Cupriavidus necator N-1: one gene and its partner. The protein of the gene in region 1 interacts with the protein of each later gene in a pairwise test. Links are inferred from orthologs where the notes say so. Each region holds a gene or a part of one and is shown in the gene's direction. Other genes may lie near its edges. The genes, in order: CNE_RS07515 and grxD.

Evidence for each region.
Region 2: the proteins of CNE_RS07515 (region 1) and grxD interact in binary tests that used the Escherichia coli proteins (3 or more experiments, as listed by UniProt). The link is inferred for Cupriavidus necator N-1 from one-to-one orthologs.

Annotation. Positions count from the first base shown.
Region 1 is NC_015726.1:1,564,558-1,574,842, reverse strand. The notes cover bases 3,184-6,147. They hold CNE_RS07515 (BolA family protein), read left to right. Parts: upstream 3,184-4,490; coding sequence 4,491-4,805; downstream 4,806-6,147. Other genes in these bases: CNE_RS07505 (hypothetical protein), read left to right, coding at 5,648-5,947; CNE_RS07510 (peptidylprolyl isomerase), read left to right, coding at 4,810-5,604; CNE_RS07520 (septation protein A), read left to right, coding at 3,911-4,450; msrB (peptide-methionine (R)-S-oxide reductase MsrB), read left to right, coding at 3,408-3,872; CNE_RS07530 (protein adenylyltransferase SelO), read left to right, coding at 3,184-3,292. Outside these bases: CNE_RS07535 (3-(methylthio)propionyl-CoA ligase), read right to left, coding at 1-1,262; more of CNE_RS07530, read left to right, coding at 1,721-3,183; CNE_RS07495 (cytosine permease), read right to left, coding at 6,729-7,388; purL (phosphoribosylformylglycinamidine synthase), read right to left, coding at 7,641-10,285. UniProt on the Escherichia coli protein: Transcriptional regulator that plays an important role in general stress response. Has many effects on cell morphology, cell growth and cell division. Acts by regulating the transcription of many genes, including dacA (PBP-5), dacC (PBP-6), ampC and mreB.
Region 2 is NC_015726.1:3,420,543-3,430,860, forward strand. Bases 688-3,684 are described here. They hold grxD (Grx4 family monothiol glutaredoxin), read left to right. Parts: upstream 688-2,028; coding sequence 2,029-2,340; downstream 2,341-3,684. Other genes in these bases: CNE_RS16020 (hypothetical protein), read left to right, coding at 688-871; prmC (peptide chain release factor N(5)-glutamine methyltransferase), read left to right, coding at 1,015-1,908; CNE_RS16035 (UbiX family flavin prenyltransferase), read left to right, coding at 2,349-2,972; CNE_RS16040 (hypothetical protein), read right to left, coding at 3,042-3,236; amaB (L-piperidine-6-carboxylate dehydrogenase), read right to left, coding at 3,379-3,684. Also shown: prfA (peptide chain release factor 1), read left to right, coding at 1-350; more of CNE_RS16020, read left to right, coding at 542-687; more of amaB, read right to left, coding at 3,685-4,896; CNE_RS16050 (saccharopine dehydrogenase C-terminal domain-containing protein), read right to left, coding at 4,893-6,074; CNE_RS16055 (Lrp/AsnC family transcriptional regulator), read left to right, coding at 6,203-6,652; dapB (4-hydroxy-tetrahydrodipicolinate reductase), read left to right, coding at 6,697-7,506; CNE_RS16065 (hypothetical protein), read right to left, coding at 7,526-8,257; CNE_RS16070 (Bug family tripartite tricarboxylate transporter substrate binding protein), read right to left, coding at 8,412-9,410; CNE_RS16075 (acyl-CoA synthetase), read right to left, coding at 9,463-10,318. UniProt on the Escherichia coli protein: Monothiol glutaredoxin involved in the biogenesis of iron-sulfur clusters.

The DNA of each region.
Region 1 (10,285 bases):
ATGGTGGCGACGTCGCCAGTCGGGAACCAGCCGTCGGCCAGCGGATTGGCATCGTTGCGGAAGTAGCGGTCGATGATCCACGGCCCGCGCACCATCAGGTCGCCGAAGGCCTTGCCGTCCCACGGCAGCTCGTTGCCGTCGCCATCGACAATCTTCATGTCGACGCCGAAGATCACGCGGCCCTGCTTTTCCTGGATCTTGTGGCGGTCGGCGTCGGACAGGTCCTGGTGCTTGGCCAGCAGCTTGCACGACGTGCCCAGCGGCGACATCTCGGTCATGCCCCAAGCGTGGATCACTTCCACATCCAGCGCCTCGAGCGCGCGGATCATCGCCGGCGGCGCGGCCGAGCCGCCGATCACGGTGCGGCGGAAGGTGGAAAACTTGAGCTTGTTCGACTGCACGTGCTGGAGCAGGCCGAGCCACACCGTCGGCACGCCGGCGGAGAAGGTCACCTTCTCCTGCTCGAACAGTTCATAGATCGAGGCCCCGTCCAGCTTGGCACCCGGCAGCACCAGCTTGGCGCCGACCAGCGGCACCGAGTACGGCAGGCCCCAGGCATTGACGTGGAACATCGGCACCACGGGCAGGATCACGTCGCTGGCGGAGCAGCCCAGCGCGTCGGGCAGTGCCGACGCATACGAGTGCAGCACCGTCGAGCGGTGCGAATACAGCGCGCCCTTGGGATTGCCGGTGGTGCCCGACGTATAGCACAGGCTCGACGCCTGGTTCTCGTCGAACTGCGGCCATTCGTAGTTGCCGTCCTGCGCGTCGATCAGCTCCTCGTAGCACAGCAGCGGCACCTTGGATTCGGCCGGCATATGCGCGCGGTCGGTCATCGCCACCCACCCCTTGACGTTGGGGCAATGCGGCGCAACGCCTTCCACCAGTGGCAGGAAGGTCAGGTCGAAGAAGACATAGCCGTCTTCCGCGTGGTTGACGATATAGGCAATCTGCTCGGGGAACAGGCGCGGGTTGATGGTATGGCAGACGGCGCCCATGCCGGACACGCCGTAGTAGATCTCCAGGTGGCGGTAGCCGTTCCAGGCCAGCGTGCCGACGCGCTCGCCCTGCTTCACGCCCAGTGCGCCCAGCGCCTGCGCAAGCTTGCGGGCGCGCAGTTCGCAATCGCGGTACGTATAGCGATGCAGGTCGCCCTCCGTGCGCCGCGAGACGATCTCGGTGCTGCCGTAGTAACGCGCGGCGTGTTTGATGATGGAGGAAATGAGCAGCGGCGCGCTCATCATTTGACCCATCAATGCCATGAACCTGCCTCCTGAATGTCTTGTGTAATTCGCCTGAAAACGAACAACCGTACTATTTTTTGGCGGTCGTTTCCATGCACCAAATCGGCATCCGGCCGATCTCGTTGTGCACTGCCGTACTGTCGTTGCGTATTGCCGTCGGGGTTGCCGTCGGTATTGCCATCGAATTCGGGGCCGCAATTCTGCGAAAAGCCCATGCACCGGATTCATGTGCGCACTGAAGGAGGAAAATAACCGTGCGGTGCATGGCGGCATTCACTCGGTCGAGCGGTCGAGTGCCGTTGAGGACGTACAATACTGCGTGGCATGTTGCACCTCAACATGTCGTTTTCCCTAGCCACCATCGCATTTTCGTGCGCCCGGCATGCCGCGCTGCACCGCCTTTTACGCGGTTCGCCGCACATCGACGAACGCACGGAATTCGCACCGCCCCTTGCGCCCCGAGGCGCCCCTACGCGATGCCAGACACGCCCCAGTCACAAGCTCCGCAGCCCTCCGACACAGCCACGCCGGCCACGCTGTCCGTGCCCTTTCGCACCGCGCCCGGCTTCGCCGAACTCGGCATGCAGTTCTTTACGCGCCTGCGTCCCACGCCGCTGCCGTCACCCTACCTGGTGGGGGTGGCGCCGGCCGCGGCGGCGCTGCTCGGCTGGGACGCCAACATCGGCAGCCGCGAGGACTTTATCGAGACCTTTGTCGGCAACCAGGTGCCGGACTGGGCCGACCCGCTCGCCAGCGTATATTCCGGGCACCAGTTCGGGGTGTGGGCCGGCCAGCTCGGCGATGGCCGTGCCATCCGCCTGGCGCAGGCCGAGACCGCCACCGGCCCGTGGGAAGTCCAGCTCAAGGGCGCGGGCCTGACGCCCTACTCGCGCATGGCCGATGGCCGCGCGGTGCTGCGCTCGTCGATCCGTGAGTACCTCTGCTCCGAAGCCATGGCCGCACTGGGCGTGCCGACCACTCGCGCACTGTCGATCATGGGCTCGGACGCGCCGGTGCGCCGCGAGACCATCGAGACCGCCGCGGTGGTGACCAGGCTGTCGCCGACCTTTATCCGCTTCGGGCACTTCGAACATTTCGCCGCGCACGACGACGTGGCCGCGCTGCGCAAGCTGGCGGATTTCGTCATCGACAACTTCATGCCCGCGTGCCGCGACGACACCCAGCCCTACCAGGCGCTGCTGCGCGAGGTCTCGCTGCGCACCGCCGACCTGATCGCGCACTGGCAGGCGGTGGGCTTCTGCCATGGCGTGATGAATACCGACAATATGTCGATCCTGGGCCTGACCATCGACTACGGCCCGTTCGGCTTCCTCGATGCATTCGACGCCAACCATATCTGCAACCACTCCGACACGCAGGGCCGCTACGCCTACAGCCAGCAGCCGCAGGTGGCGTTCTGGAACCTGCACTGCCTGGCCCAGGCGCTGCTGCCGCTGTGGCTGGCACCGGAGGATGCCGACAAGGAAGGCGCGCGCGACGCCGCCGTGGAAGCCGCGCGCGCGGCGCTGGACCCGTTCCGCGAGCGCTATGCCGCGGCGTTCTTCCGCCACTACCGCGCCAAGCTGGGCCTGCGCCCGCCTGCCGGCGGCGACGACAAGAGCGATGAGCCACTGCTGACCAGCCTGTTCCAGCTGTTGCACGGCCAGCGCGTGGACTACACGCTGTTCTGGCGCAAGCTGTGCGGCATTTCATCCACCGATGCCGCGCGCGACGCGCCGGTGCGCGACCTGTTCCTGGATCGTGCCGCCTTTGACACGTGGGTGGCCGACTATCGCGTGCGCCTGCGCGCCGAGCAGTCGCACGATGCCGCGCGCGAACTGGAAATGCTGGCGGTCAACCCCAAATACGTGCTGCGCAACCACCTGGCCGAAACCGCGATCCGGCACGCCGGCGAGAAGGACTTCACCGAAGTGGACCGGCTGCTGGCAGTGCTATCGCGCCCCTTCGACGAACAGCCGGAGGCAGAACACTACGCGGCGCTGCCGCCGGACTGGGCGTCCGGCCTGGAGGTCAGTTGCTCGTCGTGACGCCATGTGATCCGCGCCCGGTACGCCGGCGCCAGCCGGTGTAAGGTTCGCGCAGTTCGCACGACCAATGCCTTAACTGAGGAACCCATCCGAGGAAGCCCTGCGAGGACAAACCATGACCACCACCAAGACCGACGCCGAGTGGCGTGAACAACTCTCCGACATCGAATACCGCGTGACCCGCGAGGCCGCCACCGAGCGCCCGTTCACCGGCCGCTACTGGGACCACTGGGACAACGGCATCTACCACTGCGTGGGCTGCGGCACGCCGCTGTTCGAATCCGCCACCAAGTTCGATGCCGGCTGCGGCTGGCCCAGCTATTTCCGCGCCATCAACGGCGAGGTGATTGCCGAGCACGTCGACCACAGCCACGGCATGACGCGGGTAGAGGTACGCTGCAAGGAATGCGGCAGCCATCTGGGCCATGTCTTCGAAGATGGCCCCGCCCCGACCGGTCTGCGCTATTGCATCAACTCGGCTGCGCTAAAATTCGATGATCGCGACCCGGCACAGCGTGCGGCGGATGATGCCCACGCCGCCGGCAGCGGCGACAAACCCCGGCGCGACCCGCAGCGCTGAACGCTCCGGCAAGCACGCCGGACACAACCTGGTACCGCATGAAATTCCTGTTCGACCTGTTCCCGGTCATCCTGTTTTTTGCCGCCTTCAAGCTGGCTGACATCTACACCGCCACCGCCGTGGCCATTGGCGCCACGGTGCTGCAGATCGGCTGGGTCTGGTTCCGCCACCGCAAGGTCGAGCCGATGCAGTGGGTCAGCCTGCTGATCATCGCGGTGTTCGGCGGCGCCACGCTGGTGCTGCACAACGAGACCTTCATCAAGTGGAAGCCGACCGTGCTCTACTGGATGTTCGCGGTGGCGCTGCTGGGCTCGGTGATCGGCTGGCGCAAGAACCTGATCCGCGCCATGATGGAAAAACAGGTGACCCTGCCCGACCCGGTGTGGGCGCGGCTGAACGCCGCCTGGGCCGGCTTCTTTGCCGCCATGGGCGTGCTGAACCTGTACGTGGCCTACCAGTTCTCGACCGAGACCTGGGTCAACTTCAAGCTGTTCGGCAGCATGGGGATGATGCTGGTGTTCATCGTCGCCCAGAGTGTCTGGCTGTCGCGCCACATGCCCGAGAACAGCCAGGACTGACGGCCCCGCCCCCGCACCCCCAAACCGAAGGAAACCATTGATGGCAGCCGATCCCGCTACTATCGAGGCGATGCTGCGCGAAGCGCTCGCCCCCAGCCACCTGGCCGTGCGCGACGACAGCGCGCTGCACGCCGGACATGCCGGCGCCGCATCCGGCGGCGGACATTACCACGTGACAATCGTCAGCGAGCGCTTTACGGGTCACAGCCGGGTTGCACGACACCGCATGGTGTATGATGCGCTGCGCGGTCTGTTCCCCGCGCAGATCCACGCACTTGCCGTGACTGCGTTCACCGACCAAGAGTACCAATCCCGCGCATCATCACACTATTCTTCCAGCAACTCTCAGACCTGATTCCATGAAGACCACCGTCCTCTCGTTCAGCCTGGCGGCTGTGCTTGCTGCCGGCAGCCTGCCGGCCATCGCCCAGAATGCCGCCGTCGTGAATGGCAAGGCCATTTCATCGGCAAAGCTGGACAAGTTGATCGCCGGCACCGGCCAGCCCGACAACCCGGAGCTGCGCTCGCGCGCACGCAACATGCTGATCGACCGCGAACTGCTCTCGCAGGAAGCCAACAAGCGCGGCCTGACCCAGCGCGACGACGTGCAGGAACAACTGGAACAGGCCCGCCTGAACGTGCTGGCCGGCGCAGTGTTCGAAGACTACGTGAAGACCCACGGCGCCAGCGACGCCGAGTTGCGCAAGCAGTACGACAAGATCAAGTCGCAGTTTGGCAACGGCAAGGAATACCACGCCCGCCATATCCTGGTGGAAAAGGAAGCCGACGCCAAGGCGATCATCACCAAGATCAAGGGCGGCGCCAAGTTTGAGGACATGGCCAAGGCCTCGTCCAAGGACCCGGGCTCCGCGGCCAACGGCGGCGACCTGGACTGGGCCAACAGCAGCAGCTACGTGCCTGAGTTCTCGGCAGCCATGACCGGCCTGAAGAAGGGCCAGCTGACCGATACGCCGGTCAAGACCCAGTTCGGCTGGCATATCATCGAACTGGTCGACGTGCGCGACGCCAAGATCCCGTCGTTCGAAGAGGTCAAGCCGCAGTTGACGCAGATGCTGATGGGGGACCAGAACTGGCAGCGCGAGCAGTTCCAGGCCATGATGAAGTCACTCAAGGACAAGGCCAAGATCCAGTAAGGCACGGTCCGGTCGCCCCCCGCCGGTCCTGCAAGATTCAAGGATGCAGCGCGTGGAGTCGACTGGCCGTTACTGGCAACTCTGGCATCTCTCGTCCCGGGGCATGTGCTATTGCGCACTTGCCTGGGCGACCCTGGACGGCGCCGCCCCCGGCTGGCGCCAGCTCCACCCCTACCTGCCCCTGCGTGACCGTTACGCGCCCGAGAAGATCCTGCACGCCGTGGTGGCGTACAGGGAGGCTCGCGGCGAGATCAGGCCGCCTCCGGGTTTTGAATCGGGGCGCATGCTGACCTACGCCTATGCGTCATGGAGTTCACGCCTGCTCCCTCCGCTTGCCGGCTGAACCTTGCCTTCACTGGCGCAGGTCGTAGCGCCACCCCGTTTCATCGAGCTGCCTGATACTGTCGGTAACCAGTCCGACCAGCGCGTCCAGCATCTTGCTGCCCTTTTCCGCGCTGGCCCAGGTCGGGTCACCGGTGGCGCCGGTCGCCGAAACCTTGGCGATATCCCACATGATCTGTACGCGCTCGCCGATGCGGATGCTGTCTACCGGCATCTGCCGCATGGCCTTGCCCAGGTCGCACAGGTACGGAAACACCGCCATGGTGATCGAGGTTTCACCTTCGCCGCCGTGGCCCAATCCATTCCACTCGGCGAAGAAGCCGTCGCCAAGCCGGCTGCCGATCACCGACCACCAGGCAGGCAGGAAGGCGAACACCACCTTCGGGTAGCGCTGCTTAACCTTGCGCTGGGCGATCTCGAGCGGCGCAATATTGCCGTCGTGCCCGTTCAGCACAAAGATGTACCGGATATCGTAGGCAATCAGGCTCTCGAAGATATCCTCGGCAAGCGCCGTCACCGTCTTGAAGCGCAGCGAGACCGCCATCGGGTGGCGTTGTAGTGCATCGAGGTGCCGAACGGCACGCCGGGGACCACAATGGTCCGTTCAAGCCGTTGCGCCGCCAGCCGTGCCACTTCGGCGGGAACGAACAGGTTCGGCCCGAGCGGCAGGTGCCCGCCGTGACTTTCGCAACTGCCAAAAACGGTGATGTCGCTGTCTATACCGCCAGCGGCAAACATGGCCTCCAGTTCGGCCGTGGAGAACTCATTCAGCAAGACCTTCTTCATGATGCGTTCTCCGCCAGCGGCTGCGCTTTCGCGTTCAGGACCGGATGCAACAGCAGGTACACCAGTACCAGCACCGCGATCAGCATGATGACGGGCGCCACCGCCACCGCCAGCCGCTCCAGCCCTTTCATGCCGGACATCGAGGTCGCGGTGAACAGCAGGCCGCAGGTCACGCATGCCAGGAACACTTCCAGCGTGATCGGCGCGATGTCGAATCCCAGGCGGGCCGGGTCAAGCACGGTGATGCCGCTCGGATTGCCGATGAACGCGCCCCAGATGTCGCCCACCATGCCGGTGATGGCGGAGAACCAGCCCAGCGTCAGCATCGGCAGGTTCATGCCTTTTGCGCCATAGGCATAGCGGCACAGCAGCGCCAGGCTCAGCCCGGTTCGTTGCGCGATGACGCCCAGCAGCGACGTCAGCACGAACAGGATGCCCATGCCGATGGCGATGGCCAGCAAGGCCATGGGGAAGGAAACACCCGCGCCGCCCGCCGGCCCGGCCAGCGTGCCGCCGATGAACAGGCCGGTGGCAACGTAGCTAAACCCCACCCATACCGCCACCTGTTTCCAGGTCGTCCTGCGTGCGTCGGGCGGGACCGGGGTAAACATATAGTCTGCATCGACTGCCGGGGACGACTGCACCTTCTGATTCATGATGGGATCTCCGAATCCACCGTTCCGTGTTCGAGCGACCCGGATGCAAGGGAACCAGTCCTGCATCCGATCGTGAGTCAGCGCGAGAGTAACAGTGCGAAAGCGGCAGGAAATGCGGAAGATTCCAAGATGCGTAGCGAAATGGCCGTCGCCATCCGGGCTTTGGCTGCTTGCATCGCCGAAAAACTAAAAAGCCACCGGCGCTGCCGGTGGCTATGGTTGGGACGAAGGGCGCAGGCCCTGGGCTGATGCTTACCCCACCCACTTCCGCGCATTGCGGAACATCCGCATCCACGGGCTGCCGCCGTCGGCAACCTGCTTCCACGCATCCGGCGCCCAGCTCATGGTCGCGGCACGGAACACGCGTTCCGGGTGCGGCATCAGCACGGTGAAGCGGCCATCGACGGTGGTCACCGAGGTAATGCCGTCGGGCGAGCCGTTCGGGTTGAGCGGATAGGCCTGCGTGACCGCACCGTAGTTGTCGACAAAGCGCAGCGCCACGTGGGCCTGGTCGATATTGCCCTGCTGCGAGAAGTCGGCAAACCCTTCGCCGTGGGCAACCACGATCGGGATGCGGCTGCCTTCCATGCCAGCGAAGAAAATCGACGGCGAGGACTGCACTTCCACGGTCACGTAGCGCGCTTCGTACTGCTCCGACTGGTTGCGCGTGAACTTGGGCCACGCACCCGCGCCCGGAATGATCGGGGCCAGGTTGCTCATCATCTGGCAGCCGTTGCAAACGCCCAGCGCGAAAGTGTCCTGGCGGTTGAAGAAGGCCGCGAACTGCTCGGCCATCTGCGCGTTGAACAGGATGGTCTTGGCCCAGCCCTCGCCCGCGCCCAGCACGTCGCCGTAGCTGAAGCCGCCGCAGGCAACGAAACCGCTGAAGTCGGCCAGGTTGGCGCGGCCGGCGATCAGGTCGCTCATGTGCACGTCGTGCGTGTCAAAGCCGGCGCGGTCCATGCTGTACGCCATCTCGATCTGCGAGTTGACGCCCTGCTCGCGCAGGATGGCCACGCGCGGACGGGCGCCGGCGGCGATGAACGGCGCGGCGATGTCTTCGGCCGCATCGAAGGTCAGCACCGGGCTGATACCTGGGTCGGCGGCGTCGAGCAGGCGGTCGTATTCGCTGTCGGCGCAGGCCGGGTTGTCGCGCAGGCGCGAGATGCGCCAGCTGACTTCGCTCCAGTTGCGCTGCAGGTCCGTGCGCGAGGCGCCGAAGACCTTCTTGGCATCGCGGTAGACCTCGATCTGGTCGGTCGCGTTGGGCTTGCCCACCACATGGCTGCAGGCCGAAAGGCCGGCTTCGCGCAGCACGGCGAAGACCGTGTCGCGGTCGTCCATACGCACCTGCACCACCGCGCCCAGCTCTTCCGAGAACAGCGCGCGCAGGGTCTGGTCGTTGCGGCGCTCGGCAATCTGCTGCGCCCAGTTCTTGGCGTCGCCGTAGTCCTGCTCCTGCTGCGGGTCCAGCGCCAGCATGTCGACGTTTAGCGACACGCCACAGTGGCCGGCAAAGGCCATCTCCGCCAGCGCAGCCATGAAGCCGCCGTCGGAACGGTCGTGGTAGGCCAGCAGCTTGCCTTCGCGGTTCAGGCGCTGGATCACGTTGAAGAAGTTCTTCAGGTCTTCGGCATTGTCGACGTCGGGGGCGCTGTCGCCCACCTGCTGCATGACCTGCGCCAGGATGCTGCCGGCCATGCGGTTCTTGCCACGGCCCAGGTCGACAGCGATCAGCACGGTGTCGCCGGCGTCGGTGCGCAGTTGCGGGGTCAGCGTGCGGTTGACATCGTCCACCGCGGCAAAGGCCGAGATGATCAGCGATACCGGCGCGACCACTTCCTTGTTGACGCCGTCGTCCTGCCACTTGGTGCGCATCGACAGCGAATCCTTGCCGACCGGGATGCTGATGCCCAGCGCCGGGCACAGTTCCATGCCGACGGCGTGCACGGTGTCATACAGCTTCGCGTCTTCGCCTTCCACGCCGCAGGCCGCCATCCAGTTGGCCGACAGCTTGACCTTGCCCAGGTCCTTGACCGGCGCGGCCGCCAGGTTGGTTAGCGCCTCGCCGATCGCCATGCGACCCGATGCCGGCGCGTTGATCACGGCCAGCGGGGTGCGCTCGCCCATGGTCATCGCCTCGCCGGCGTTACCCTTGTAGTCGAGCGTGGTCACGGCTACGTCGGCCACCGGCACCTGCCACGGGCCGACCATCTGGTCGCGCGCGTTCATGCCGCCCACGGTGCGGTCGCCAATGCTGATCAGGAACGACTTGCTGGCCACCGTCGGATGGCGCAGCACGTCGCGCACCGCCTGCTCCAGGCTGATGCCGGTCACGTCCACGGCCGGCAATGCCTCTTCCACGCGCTTGACGTCGCGGTGCATGCGCGGCGGCTTGCCCAGCAGCACGTCCATCGGCATGTCGACGGCGTAGTGCTCCTTGAGCGCAGCGTCGACGCTGGCGTCGACCAGCTGCAGCTGCTTTTCTTCGGTGGCGATGCCAACCACGGCGAACGGCGAGCGCTCACGCTGGCACATGGCCTGGAACTGCGGGAAGCTGTCCGGCGCGATGGCCAGCACATAGCGCTCCTGCGACTCGTTGCACCAGATTTCCGCCGGCGACAGGCCGGACTCTTCCAGGTGCACCTGGCGCAGGTCGAAGCGCGCGCCTCGGTCGGCGCCGTCCACCAGTTCCGGGAAAGCGTTGGAGATGCCGCCCGCGCCGACGTCGTGGATCGACAGGATCGGGTTGGCGTCACCGAGCTGCCAGCACGCGTTGATCACTTCCTGCGCGCGGCGCTCCATCTCCGGGTTGCCGCGCTGGACCGAATCGAAGTCCAGGTCGGCGGTATTGGTACCGGTCGCCATCGAGCTGGCGGCGCCGCCGCCCATGCCGA
Region 2 (10,318 bases), 1.9 Mb from region 1 along the record:
GCCTCACCCACCTGCCGACCGGCATCGTGGTCGAGTGCCAGGACGACCGCAGCCAGCACCGCAACAAGGACAAGGCGATGAAGGTGCTGGCGGCCCGCATCAAGGACATGCAGACGCGCGCCGCGCAGGCCAAGGAGGCCAGCACGCGGCGCAACCTGATCGGCTCGGGCGACCGCAGCGACCGCATCCGCACCTACAACTTCCCGCAGGGGCGGGTGACCGACCACCGTATCAACCTGACGCTGTACAAGATCGACATGATCATGGACGGCGACATGGATGAACTGCTGTCGGCGCTGGCCTCCGAGCATCAGGCTGACCAGCTGGCAGCGCTTGGCGAAGGTGCGTAAGCGCCACTAAACCCATCCGCAAAAGACTTCCGCCACGAACACCGCGTAAAGTCGCCGATATCTTTGTATTTCTTGTAAATGCTTGAAACAGCACTGGTAGGGGTAAGGCGGCTGTCTATAATCGATTTCGACCGGCAAACGGAGAATGGTGCCGGCGTAGTCTCTCCCGAGAACATACCTAGGACGAAATCATGAAAAAACTGCTCGCGCTGTTGATGATCACCGCGGCCATGGCCGCTTGCAGCAAGAAGGAAGAAGCCCCGCCTGCCGCCTCGAACGCCGAGAGCGCCATGCAAAGCGCCGCTGAATCCGCCAAGGCCGCCGCGAGCGATGCCGCCGCTGCCGCCAGCAACGCCGCTGACGCAGCCAAGTCCGCCGCCAGCGGTGCTGCAGCCGACGTCTCGGCCGCCGCCGAAAAGGCCAAGGAAGACGCCGGTCACGCCATGGCAAATGCCAAGCAGGCCGCCAAGGATGCCGTCAACACGGGTGCCGACAAGGCCAAGGACGCCGTCAATAAGTAATCGTCCGGGCGGGGGCATTGCGCCACCCGCTGTCGATGAGCGGTACACTGGCGCCAAGCTGGAAGTCCCGCCCCAAAGCCCCGCCAGGCCTTTGCGCCGGTGGGGTTTTTTGTAGCCGGCAAAAGAACCGTCCCCCCCTTTCGATGTCTTCCCCAAACTCTGCCGCGCTGCCGGCGACCCCCACGCTGCGCGAAGCCCAGACCCTCGCCGCCATGGTCGGGTTGCCTGCCCTGGAAGTGCGCATGCTGCTGACGCATGTCACCGGCCTGAGCCGCACCCAGCTGATCACGCGTGACACCGACACCCTCACCATCGCCCAGCGCGACGCCTTTGCCACGCTGCTGGCGCGGCGGCTGGCGGGCGAGCCGATGGCCTACCTGATCGGCGAGCGCGAATTCTTCGGCCGCAAGTTCCGGGTCACGCCTGACGTGCTGATCCCGCGGCCCGATACCGAGGTCGCCGCCGAAGCCTCGCTGGCTCGGCTGGCCGAGGTGCCGCAGCCGACCGTGCTGGACCTGGGCACGGGCTCGGGCATCCTGGCCGTGACGCTGGCGCGCGAGCGCCGCGATGCGCAAGTCTGGGCCACCGACATCTCGCCCGGCGCGCTGATGGTGGCGCAGGACAACGCCAGCGCGCTCGGCGCCGACCGCATCCACTTCCTGGTATCTGACTGGTACGCGGCGCTGCCGGCGGGCCTGCGCTTCCACCTGATCGTCAGTAATCCGCCCTATATCGCCGAGGGCGACCCGCACCTGGCCGAAGGCGACCTGCGCTTCGAACCGATCGACGCGCTCACCGACCACGACGACGGCCTGTCCGACCTGCGGGTCATCGTCGCCGGTGCCGGCGCCCGGCTGCTGCCTGGCGGCTGGCTGCTGATGGAGCATGGCTACGACCAGGCGCAGGCCACCCGCCAGCTGCTGGAGGACGCCGGTTTCACCGGGGTCTTCACCGCCCGCGACCTGGCCGGCCTGGAACGCTGCACCGGCGGGCGCTGGCCAGGCGCTCAGCCCGGCGGCATCACTGCCGCTCACTGAAGCCCGGCGGCGATTCCGGTAAAATCGTTGTCAGATCCCCGCCACCGGCCAGGCCGCGTGGTGTCCCATTCCCCCCAGGCGGCGCCCGCGACACGGCATCGCCCCACTGAAAAGCAAACCATGAGCGACGTGCAGCAAAAGATCGATCAGATCGTCAAGGGCAACCCGGTAGTCCTGTTCATGAAGGGCACCGCGCAATTCCCGATGTGCGGCTTCTCGGGCCGCGCCATCCAGATCCTGAAGGCCTGCGGCGTGGACGCGCCCACCACGGTCAACGTGCTGGATGACGAAGGCGTGCGCCAGGGCATCAAGGAATACGCCAACTGGCCGACCATCCCGCAGCTCTACGTGAACGGTGAGTTCATCGGCGGCTCGGACATCATGATGGAGATGTACCAGAACGGCGAACTGCAAACCCTGCTGAAGGGCTGAGTTCCTTTATGTCCGTGACTGGCGGCACACCCAAACGGCTGATCGTCGCCATCACGGGCGCCACCGGCGCCATCTACGGCGTGCGCCTGCTGCAGGTGCTGCGCGCGGCGCCTTCCGTGGAAACCCATCTGCTGATTTCGCCGGCTGGCGTGATGAACCTGCAGCACGAGCTGGACATCAGCCGTGCCGAGGTGGAGGCACTGGCCAGCGTCGTGCACAACGTGCGCGACATCGGTGCGACCATCGCCAGCGGCTCGTTCCGCGCACAGGCGATGGTGGTGGCCCCCTGCTCCATGCGCACGCTGGCGGCGATAGCGCACGGCCTGTCCGACAACCTGATCACGCGCGCCGCCGACGTCACGCTCAAGGAGCGGCGCAAGCTGGTGCTGATGGTGCGGGAAACGCCGCTGAACCTTGCGCACCTGCGCAATATGACGGCGGTGACGGAAATGGGCGGGATCGTGTTCCCGCCGGTGCCGGGTTTCTACCAGAAGCCACAGAGCATTGCCGAACTGGTCGACCATACGGTCGGGCGCGTGCTCGACCTGGTGGACTTGCCGGAGATCGGCCAGACGCTCGCGCCCAGCTGGGGCGGGCTGAATAGCCGGGCTGGCGACGCCGCCGGCAACTGAAATGCCACCGGCGCGCAGCCTCTCTCTACGCGCCGGCATCCTCCTGCATCATCCTGCCAACGGCTGCCTTTACCAGTGGCGGTATCCCCGGCCGTAGTAGCCATAGCCACCGTAATAGTACGGCCGCGGTGCCACCACGACCGGCGCCGGGGCCACGTACACCGGCGCAGGGCCGACCGCGGGGCCGGCGGGCGTGGGATAGACGGCGCAGCCGCCCAGCAGGGTGACGGATGCCGCTGCGGCAGCCAGTCCAATCGTCAGCATTCTCATGATTTGTCCTTGGGGTCGGAACGGGCATGTGCCTGCCCTGCTGACGTTATACGGGCAGAAACCGTAATACGGCGTCAAAGGCGTGTAAGGCTTGTTACCGTTCCCTACGCGCCTTGTAACACATCCAGAGATGCCGTCAGATCTCGAACCGTATCCCCTGCGCCAGCGGCAGCGAATCGCCATAGTTGATGGTGTTGGTGGCGCGGCGCATATAGCCCTTCCACGCATCCGATCCCGACTCGCGGCCCCCGCCGGTCGCCTTTTCCCCACCGAAGGCGCCGCCGATCTCCGCGCCGCTGGTGCCGATGTTGACGTTGGCGATGCCGCAGTCGCTGCCTGCCGAGGACAGGAAGCGCTCGGCCTCGCGCATCGATTCCGTGAAGATGCACGACGATAGCCCGTGCGCCGCGGCATTGTTCAGCGCGATGGCCTCGTCCAGCGTGGTGTACGGCATCATGTACAGGATCGGCGCGAAGGTTTCGGTCAGCATGGTGTCGTGCTGTTCGTCGGTCATGACCAGCGCGGGCCGCACATAACAGGCATGCGGGTAGCGGTCGGCGAGCAGCCGTTCGCCGCCGGTGACGATATTGCCTTGCGCGCGGCAGGCGGCCAGCGCATTGGCCATGGCATCGCCCGCGGCAGTATCGATCAGCGGGCCGACCAGGGTGCCGTCGGCGAGCGGGTCGCCGACGGGCAGGCGGTCGAACACCGTGATCAGCCGGCTCGCCATGGTGTCCATCAGGTCGGCGTGGATAAAGCAGCGACGCAGCGTGGTGCAACGCTGGCCCGCCGTGCCGGCCGCGGCAAAGGTGATGGCCCGCACCGCCAGCTCGATGTCGGCCGAGGGCGCGACGATGGCGGCATTGTTGCCGCCCAGCTCCAGGATGCTGCGCTTGAAGTGCCCGGCGCAGGCAATGCCGACCTCGCGGCCCATGCGGGTCGAGCCGGTGGCGCTGACCAGCCGCACCGCCGGGTGCGATACCAGGTGGGTGCCCAGCATGCGCCCGCCCGGCAGCACCGCCGAGATGCCGGTGTGCTGCGGCGCCGCGGCGGCCAGCACGCGCTCCAGCAGGCCATGCGCGGCCAGCGCGCACAGGGTGACTCTTTCCGAGGGTTTCCAGATCACGCCGTTGCCGCACACCAGCGCCAGCGCCGCATTCCACGCCCACACCGCCACCGGGAAGTTGAAGGCCGAGATCACGCCGCACAGCCCATACGGATGCCAGGTCTCGCGCATTGCATGCTGCGGGCGCTCGGAGGCGATGGTCAGCCCGTGCAGCTGGCGCGACAGCCCGACCGCGAAGTCGCAGATGTCGATCATCTCCTGCACCTCGCCCAGGCCTTCCTGCAGGATCTTGCCGGACTCCAGCGAGACCAGCCGGCCCAGCGCCGGCTTGTGTTCGCGCAGCACCTCGCCGAAGCGCCGCACGATCTCGCCGCGCGCGGGCGCGGGCAGCAGCGCCCAGGTGGTCTGCGCCGCATGGGCGCGGGCGATCAGCGCGTCGGCCTGCGCCGGCGTGCAGGCCGGGACATGGCCGATGGCCTCGCCATCGACCGGCGAGCGTACCGTCACGGTACCGGCCGGCGCGCCCTCCCGCCACGGCCGCGGCAGGCCCAGCGAATCCCAGCAGGCAGCGAACTCTTGCGCTTTCATATGACGGTCTCCTGGAGCGGATGCTGCGTGTAGTGGCGGCCGAAGCGATTGGCAAGGAAGGCGTCCAGCGGCATCGACTCCTGCCGCACGAAGCCGGATTGCGGCAGCGCGCCGGTGGCCACCATGTCCAGCGCGGTGCAGATTCCCGCGGCGGTGGTCAGCTGGATCGCGTTGACATGGCCACCCTTGCCATCCACTCCGCCGATGCGCGCCGAGAACGAAGCCTGCGTCAGCGGCCCGCGCCCGCGTTCGCCCCCGGCGGGGTAGCCGGTGGCGGTGGCGAACACGATCACCACGTCCTGGTCGGTCACCGGGATGGCGCGGTCGAAGATATCGCGCAGCCATTCGCGGCGTTCGCGCAGGCGCAGGTCGTTGAGCAGCAGTTTCATCAGCGCGCAATGGCCCGGATAGCGGATGGACTTGTAGTCGACATGGCGCGCGCGGCCGGCCAGCGTCTCGGGCAGCGTGCCCAGGCCGCCAGATGTATTAAAGGCTTCGTACTCGATGCCGTCCAGCGCGAAGCTTTCCAGCCCCTCCAGCGCCGTCAGTTCCACGCGGCGGCCGTCGACGATGGCCTCGCACGGGTTGCAGTACTCGTTGATCAGTCCCTCGGTGCTCCAGGTCAGGTTGTACTTGAGCGCATTGCTGGGGTAGCGCGGCAGCGCGCCGACCCGCATCTGCAGGTCCAGCAGTTCCCCCCCGCCGCGCAGGAAGCGCTGCGCCAGGTCATGCCCGACTACGCCGATAAAGCCCGGCGCCAGCCCGCACTGCGGCATCAGCACCGAGCGCGCGCTTTGCGCCAGCTGGCGGATGGCCTGGGTCGCGGCCACGTCCTCGGTCAGGTCGAAGTAATGCACGCCCAGGCGCGCCGCCACCGAAGCCACGCTGATCGCGGCGTGGAACGGCAGCGCGTTGAGCACGGCATCGGCGCCGGCCAGCAACGCGGCGCAGGTGCCGGGCTCGGTGGGGTCGCCGGCGCGCGCCAGCACGCCGCGCGGCAGGCCGTCGAGGCGGCGTGCGTCATGATCGACCACGCTGACGCGGTAGTCGCCAGTGTCATGCAGCATGCTGGCAATGGTGCGCCCGATCTTGCCCGCACCCAGCACCACCACGTGCAGCGGGCGGGTCGCCTTGGGCAGGTCGCGCGGGGCCTGCCGGCCCAGGTTCGAGGCTTGCATGGTGTCTCCGTCCACAAGAAAAGGTTGTCCTGTTGACTGGAGTATGGATAGCCCGCGCGACACAATGAAGCCACAAGAACGACGAAAACCCGCCATAATCGAACGAAACGACGAACCATCCCGACGCAATGACCGAGCTCGACACCACCGACCGGCACCTGCTGTCGCTGCTGCAGGCCAATGCCCGCGAAAGCGCCGCCAACCTCGCCCGGCACCTGGGTATCGCCCGCACCACCGTGGTCGCGCGCATCGCGCGGCTGGAGCGCAGCGGGGTGATTGCCGGCTACGGCGTGCGGCTGGGGCAGCGCATGGAAGACAACGCCATCCTGGCCTACTGCGGCCTGTCAGTGCAGCCCAAGGCCGCGCCCGCCATCCTGCGCGCGCTGCAGCGCCTGCCCGAGATCGAAGAGGTCAATTCCGTCAGTGGCCCGGTCGACTACCTGGTGGCGATCCGCTGCGACACGCACGACCGGCTGGACCGGCTGCTCGACGAGATCGGCATGCTCGACGGCGTCAACCACACCACCACCTCGATCGTGCTGGCACGCAAGCTCGACCGCCGGCGCGCCGCCGGCTGACGCGGTATGCTGCCAACCCGATCAAGCGTTTGCGGAGCAACAATATGAACAACCCGATCCGTGTCGCCGTGGGCGGCGTGACCGGCTGGGCCGGCGGCGAACTGGCGCGCGGCGTGGCCCATGCGGCCGACATGACCCTGGTGGCCGGCTTGTCGCGCGGCGCCGCCGGGCAGCCTCTGGCGCAGCTGACCGGCCATGCCGATACGCCGGGCGTGGCGGCCGCCAGCATCGAGACCCTGGGGGCAACGCCCTACGACGTCTATGTCGAATACACCAAGCCGGGCATCGCCAAGCACAACATCCTGCAGGCGCTGGCGCACGGCGCGCACGTGGTGGTGGGCACTTCGGGGCTGACCGACGAGGACTATGCGGAGATTGATGCGGCCGCACGCCAGGCCGACCGCGGCGTGCTCGCCTGCGGCAATTTCGCCATCACGGTGGTGCTGCTGCAGAAGTTTGCCGAGATGGCCGCGCGCCACCTGGAACACTGGGAGATCATCGACTACGCCAAGGCCGGCAAGATCGATGTGCCCTCTGGCACCGTGCGCGAGCTGGCCTACCGGCTCGGCCAGGTCAAGGCCGCCGCGCAGGCGGTGCCGGTCGACCAGGTCAACGGCCCGAAGGAAACCCGCGGCGCCACCATGTCGGGCACGCAGGTGCACGCGGTGCGGCTGCCGGGCTACCAGCTTGGCGTGGAAGTGATCTTCGGCGCCGACGGCCAGCGCCTGCACCTGAAGCACGAGGCCGGCGACGGCTCCACGCCCTATGTCGCCGGCGCGCTGCTGGCGATCCGCAAGGTCCACACCGTGCGTGGCGTGGTGCGGGGGCTGGACAAGGTGATGGAAGGGCTCTGAGGCCCGCCTGCTGCGGGTGTTACCAGCTGCCAGGCTTCTCCGGCTTGGGCGCAGGCTTCGGTGCGGGCTTGGCGGCGGCTGCCTTGCCGCCCTTGGCCGCGGGCGCCGAGGCCGGATTGAGCTGCTTGTCCACCTCGGCATCCTTGTCCGCCATCAGCATGCGCGCCTGCGGCAGCAGCATTTCGATGGTGCCGGTGTTGGGGTCTTCCGGCATGGCGTAGAGCTCAACCGTCAGCGGCTTGTGCATCCAGCCGGCGTGCAGCGTCTTGACGCTCTTGCCAGCCTTGTCGGGCATGTCGACCTGCTCCTGCCGGAACGGCTTGCCGTACAGCGCGCTGACGCTGTCGGCCGCGGCCTGCTGCGAGTTGGCGCCGGCGGTCGGCACCACCAGGCCGACCAGCGCGTTGCGGTCGACAAAGGCCAGCACAAAGGGGCCGTCCATAAAGGACGGGCGCTGCGCGCGCGGCACGCCGACCTGGCGCATCAGGCCATCGCCCTTCAGTTCGACACAGAATCCGGTGACATCGCGGCCATCGGGCGTGCGCTTGTCGGCGCAATCCGGCAAGGCCGGCAGCGGGTTGCCGATTTCCAGCATGGCCAGCAGCGGCGACAGCGCGCTGTTCTCGGCCTGGGCCTTGGCCGGTGCGGGGGCCGCCGGCCTGGCGGCAGGGGCGGAAGCAGGGGCAGCAATGGCGCCGGCAGCGGCGCCCAGCAGGCCGGCAAGCGCCAGCCCGGCAACGGGGAATTTCAAATCGGACTCCTGATGAACGGCTCCGGGTTGGAGCCCGCCCCGGCCGGGTTGTTCCTGATTGGCGCGGGCGGTGACGGGAAAGTCACCGCCGGCCTGCCGGGCCAGGGGCGAGCAGTAGCTTACCCCATGGCCCTGGCGGCTCCGGCACTTCCAGTCAGTCCAACGAAATGTTATTGGCCTTGATGACCTTGCCCCAGTGCTCGCGGTCGGCTTCGATATAGCGGTCGATCTCGGCCTGCGTGCGCGGGGCCTGCACGACCAGTCCCAGCGCGCTGAAGGTGGAACGGAACTGCGCGTCCTTGAGCACGTGGGCAGCAGCGGCCTGCAGCCTGGCCACCGCATCGGGCGGCGTCTGCGCGGGCACGGCCAGGCCGAACCAGGTGGCGGCCTGGAAGTTGGGATAGCCGCTTTCCGCCACGGTCGGCACGTTGGGCAGCACATCCAGCCGGGTGCGGCCGGTGACCGCCAGGGCCTTGAGCTTGCCCGCCTTGATATGCGGCAGCGAGGTGCTGACCACATCCACCATCAGCTGCACGTCGTTGGCCAGCAGCGCCGACAGCGCCGGGGCGCTGCCGTTGTAGGGCACGTGAGTGACGCTGATGCCCAGCTCGGTCTTGAGCATTTCGGTGGCCAGCTGGAGCGCGTTGCCCAGGCCGACCGAGCCATAGTTGAGCTTGCCGCCCGCGGCCTTGGCGTAGGCCGCGAACTCGCGGATATTGCTGGCCGGGACCTTGGGGTTGGTCACCACCACCAGCGGCACCTCGGCGCCAATGCTGAAGATCCTGAAGTCCTTGGGTGGATCGTAGTTGATCTTCTTGTACAGCATCGGGTTGAGCACCATGCTGCCGTTGGTGGCCAGCACCATGGTGTAGCCGTCTGCGGGCGCACGCGCCACGCTGGTGGTGCCGATCATGGTGGCCGCGCCGGGGCGGTTTTCCACCACCACGGTCTGGCCCAGCTGGCGCGACATGCCGTCGGCCAGCGCGCGGCCGAACTGGTCGGTTGAGCCGCCGGGCGTGTAGGGCACCACCAGCTTGATCGGGCGATCGGGATAGGCAGCCTGCGCGGCCCCGCCCCACATGGCCAGCGCGCACCCCGCGCCGGCTGCCATCGCGGCGAGCCAGGCGCGCCGTCCGCTCGGTTGGTTCTGCATCGCGTCTCCTCCTGTTGTTATCGGTCGTGATCCATGCAGGCCGGGCGGGCGCTCAGACGCGGCGCTGGCGGCCTTCCCAGTATCGGTCACGCAGGCGGCGCTTGGCGAGCTTGCCGGTTTCATCGCGCGGCAGCTGCGCCTCGACCACGATGCTGCGCGGCACCTTGAAGCCCGACAGCCGCTGGCGCAGCCAGTCGATCACCTCGGCCTCGCGGATCTCCACGCCCGGCATCGGCTGCACCATGCCCAGCAGGCGCTCGCCGTATTCGTCGTCGGGGATGCCGAACACTACGCAGTCGGCCACGCCGGGGTAGCGCACCAGCTCGTGCTCGATCTCGGCCGGGTAGATGTTCACGCCGCCGGAGATCACCATGTCCGAGGCGCGGTCGCAGATAAACAGGTAGCCGTCGGCATCGACATAGCCCATGTCGCCCAGCGTCACCAGCCCGTCGCGGTCGATGGCGGCGCGCGCGGCGTCGTTGTTGCGGTAGCTGAAGTCGGGATAGGCGGGCTGGCGCACGTAGACCAGGCCGACTTCGCCCGGCGCGCACTGGCGGCCGTTCTCGTCGAGGATGCGCAGCTGCGCGTCATCGACCGGCTTGCCGGCGGTCCCCGGGCGCGCGGCGGCATCGGCCGGCGTGGCCACGGTGATCATGCCGGCTTCGCTGGAGGCGTAGGTCTCATGGATGACCGGGCCCAGCCATTCCAGCATCGCGCGCTTCACGTCGGGCGAGCACGGCGAGCCGGTGGAGGCAACGAAGCGGATCGATGACAGGTCGTACTTGGCGCGCACCTCGGGCGGCAGCTTGAGCAGGCGCACGTACATGATCGGCACCAGGTAGAGCACGTCGATGCGGTGCTTCTCCACCAGCGCCAGCACCTGCTCGGCATCAAAGCGCGGCGTGAGC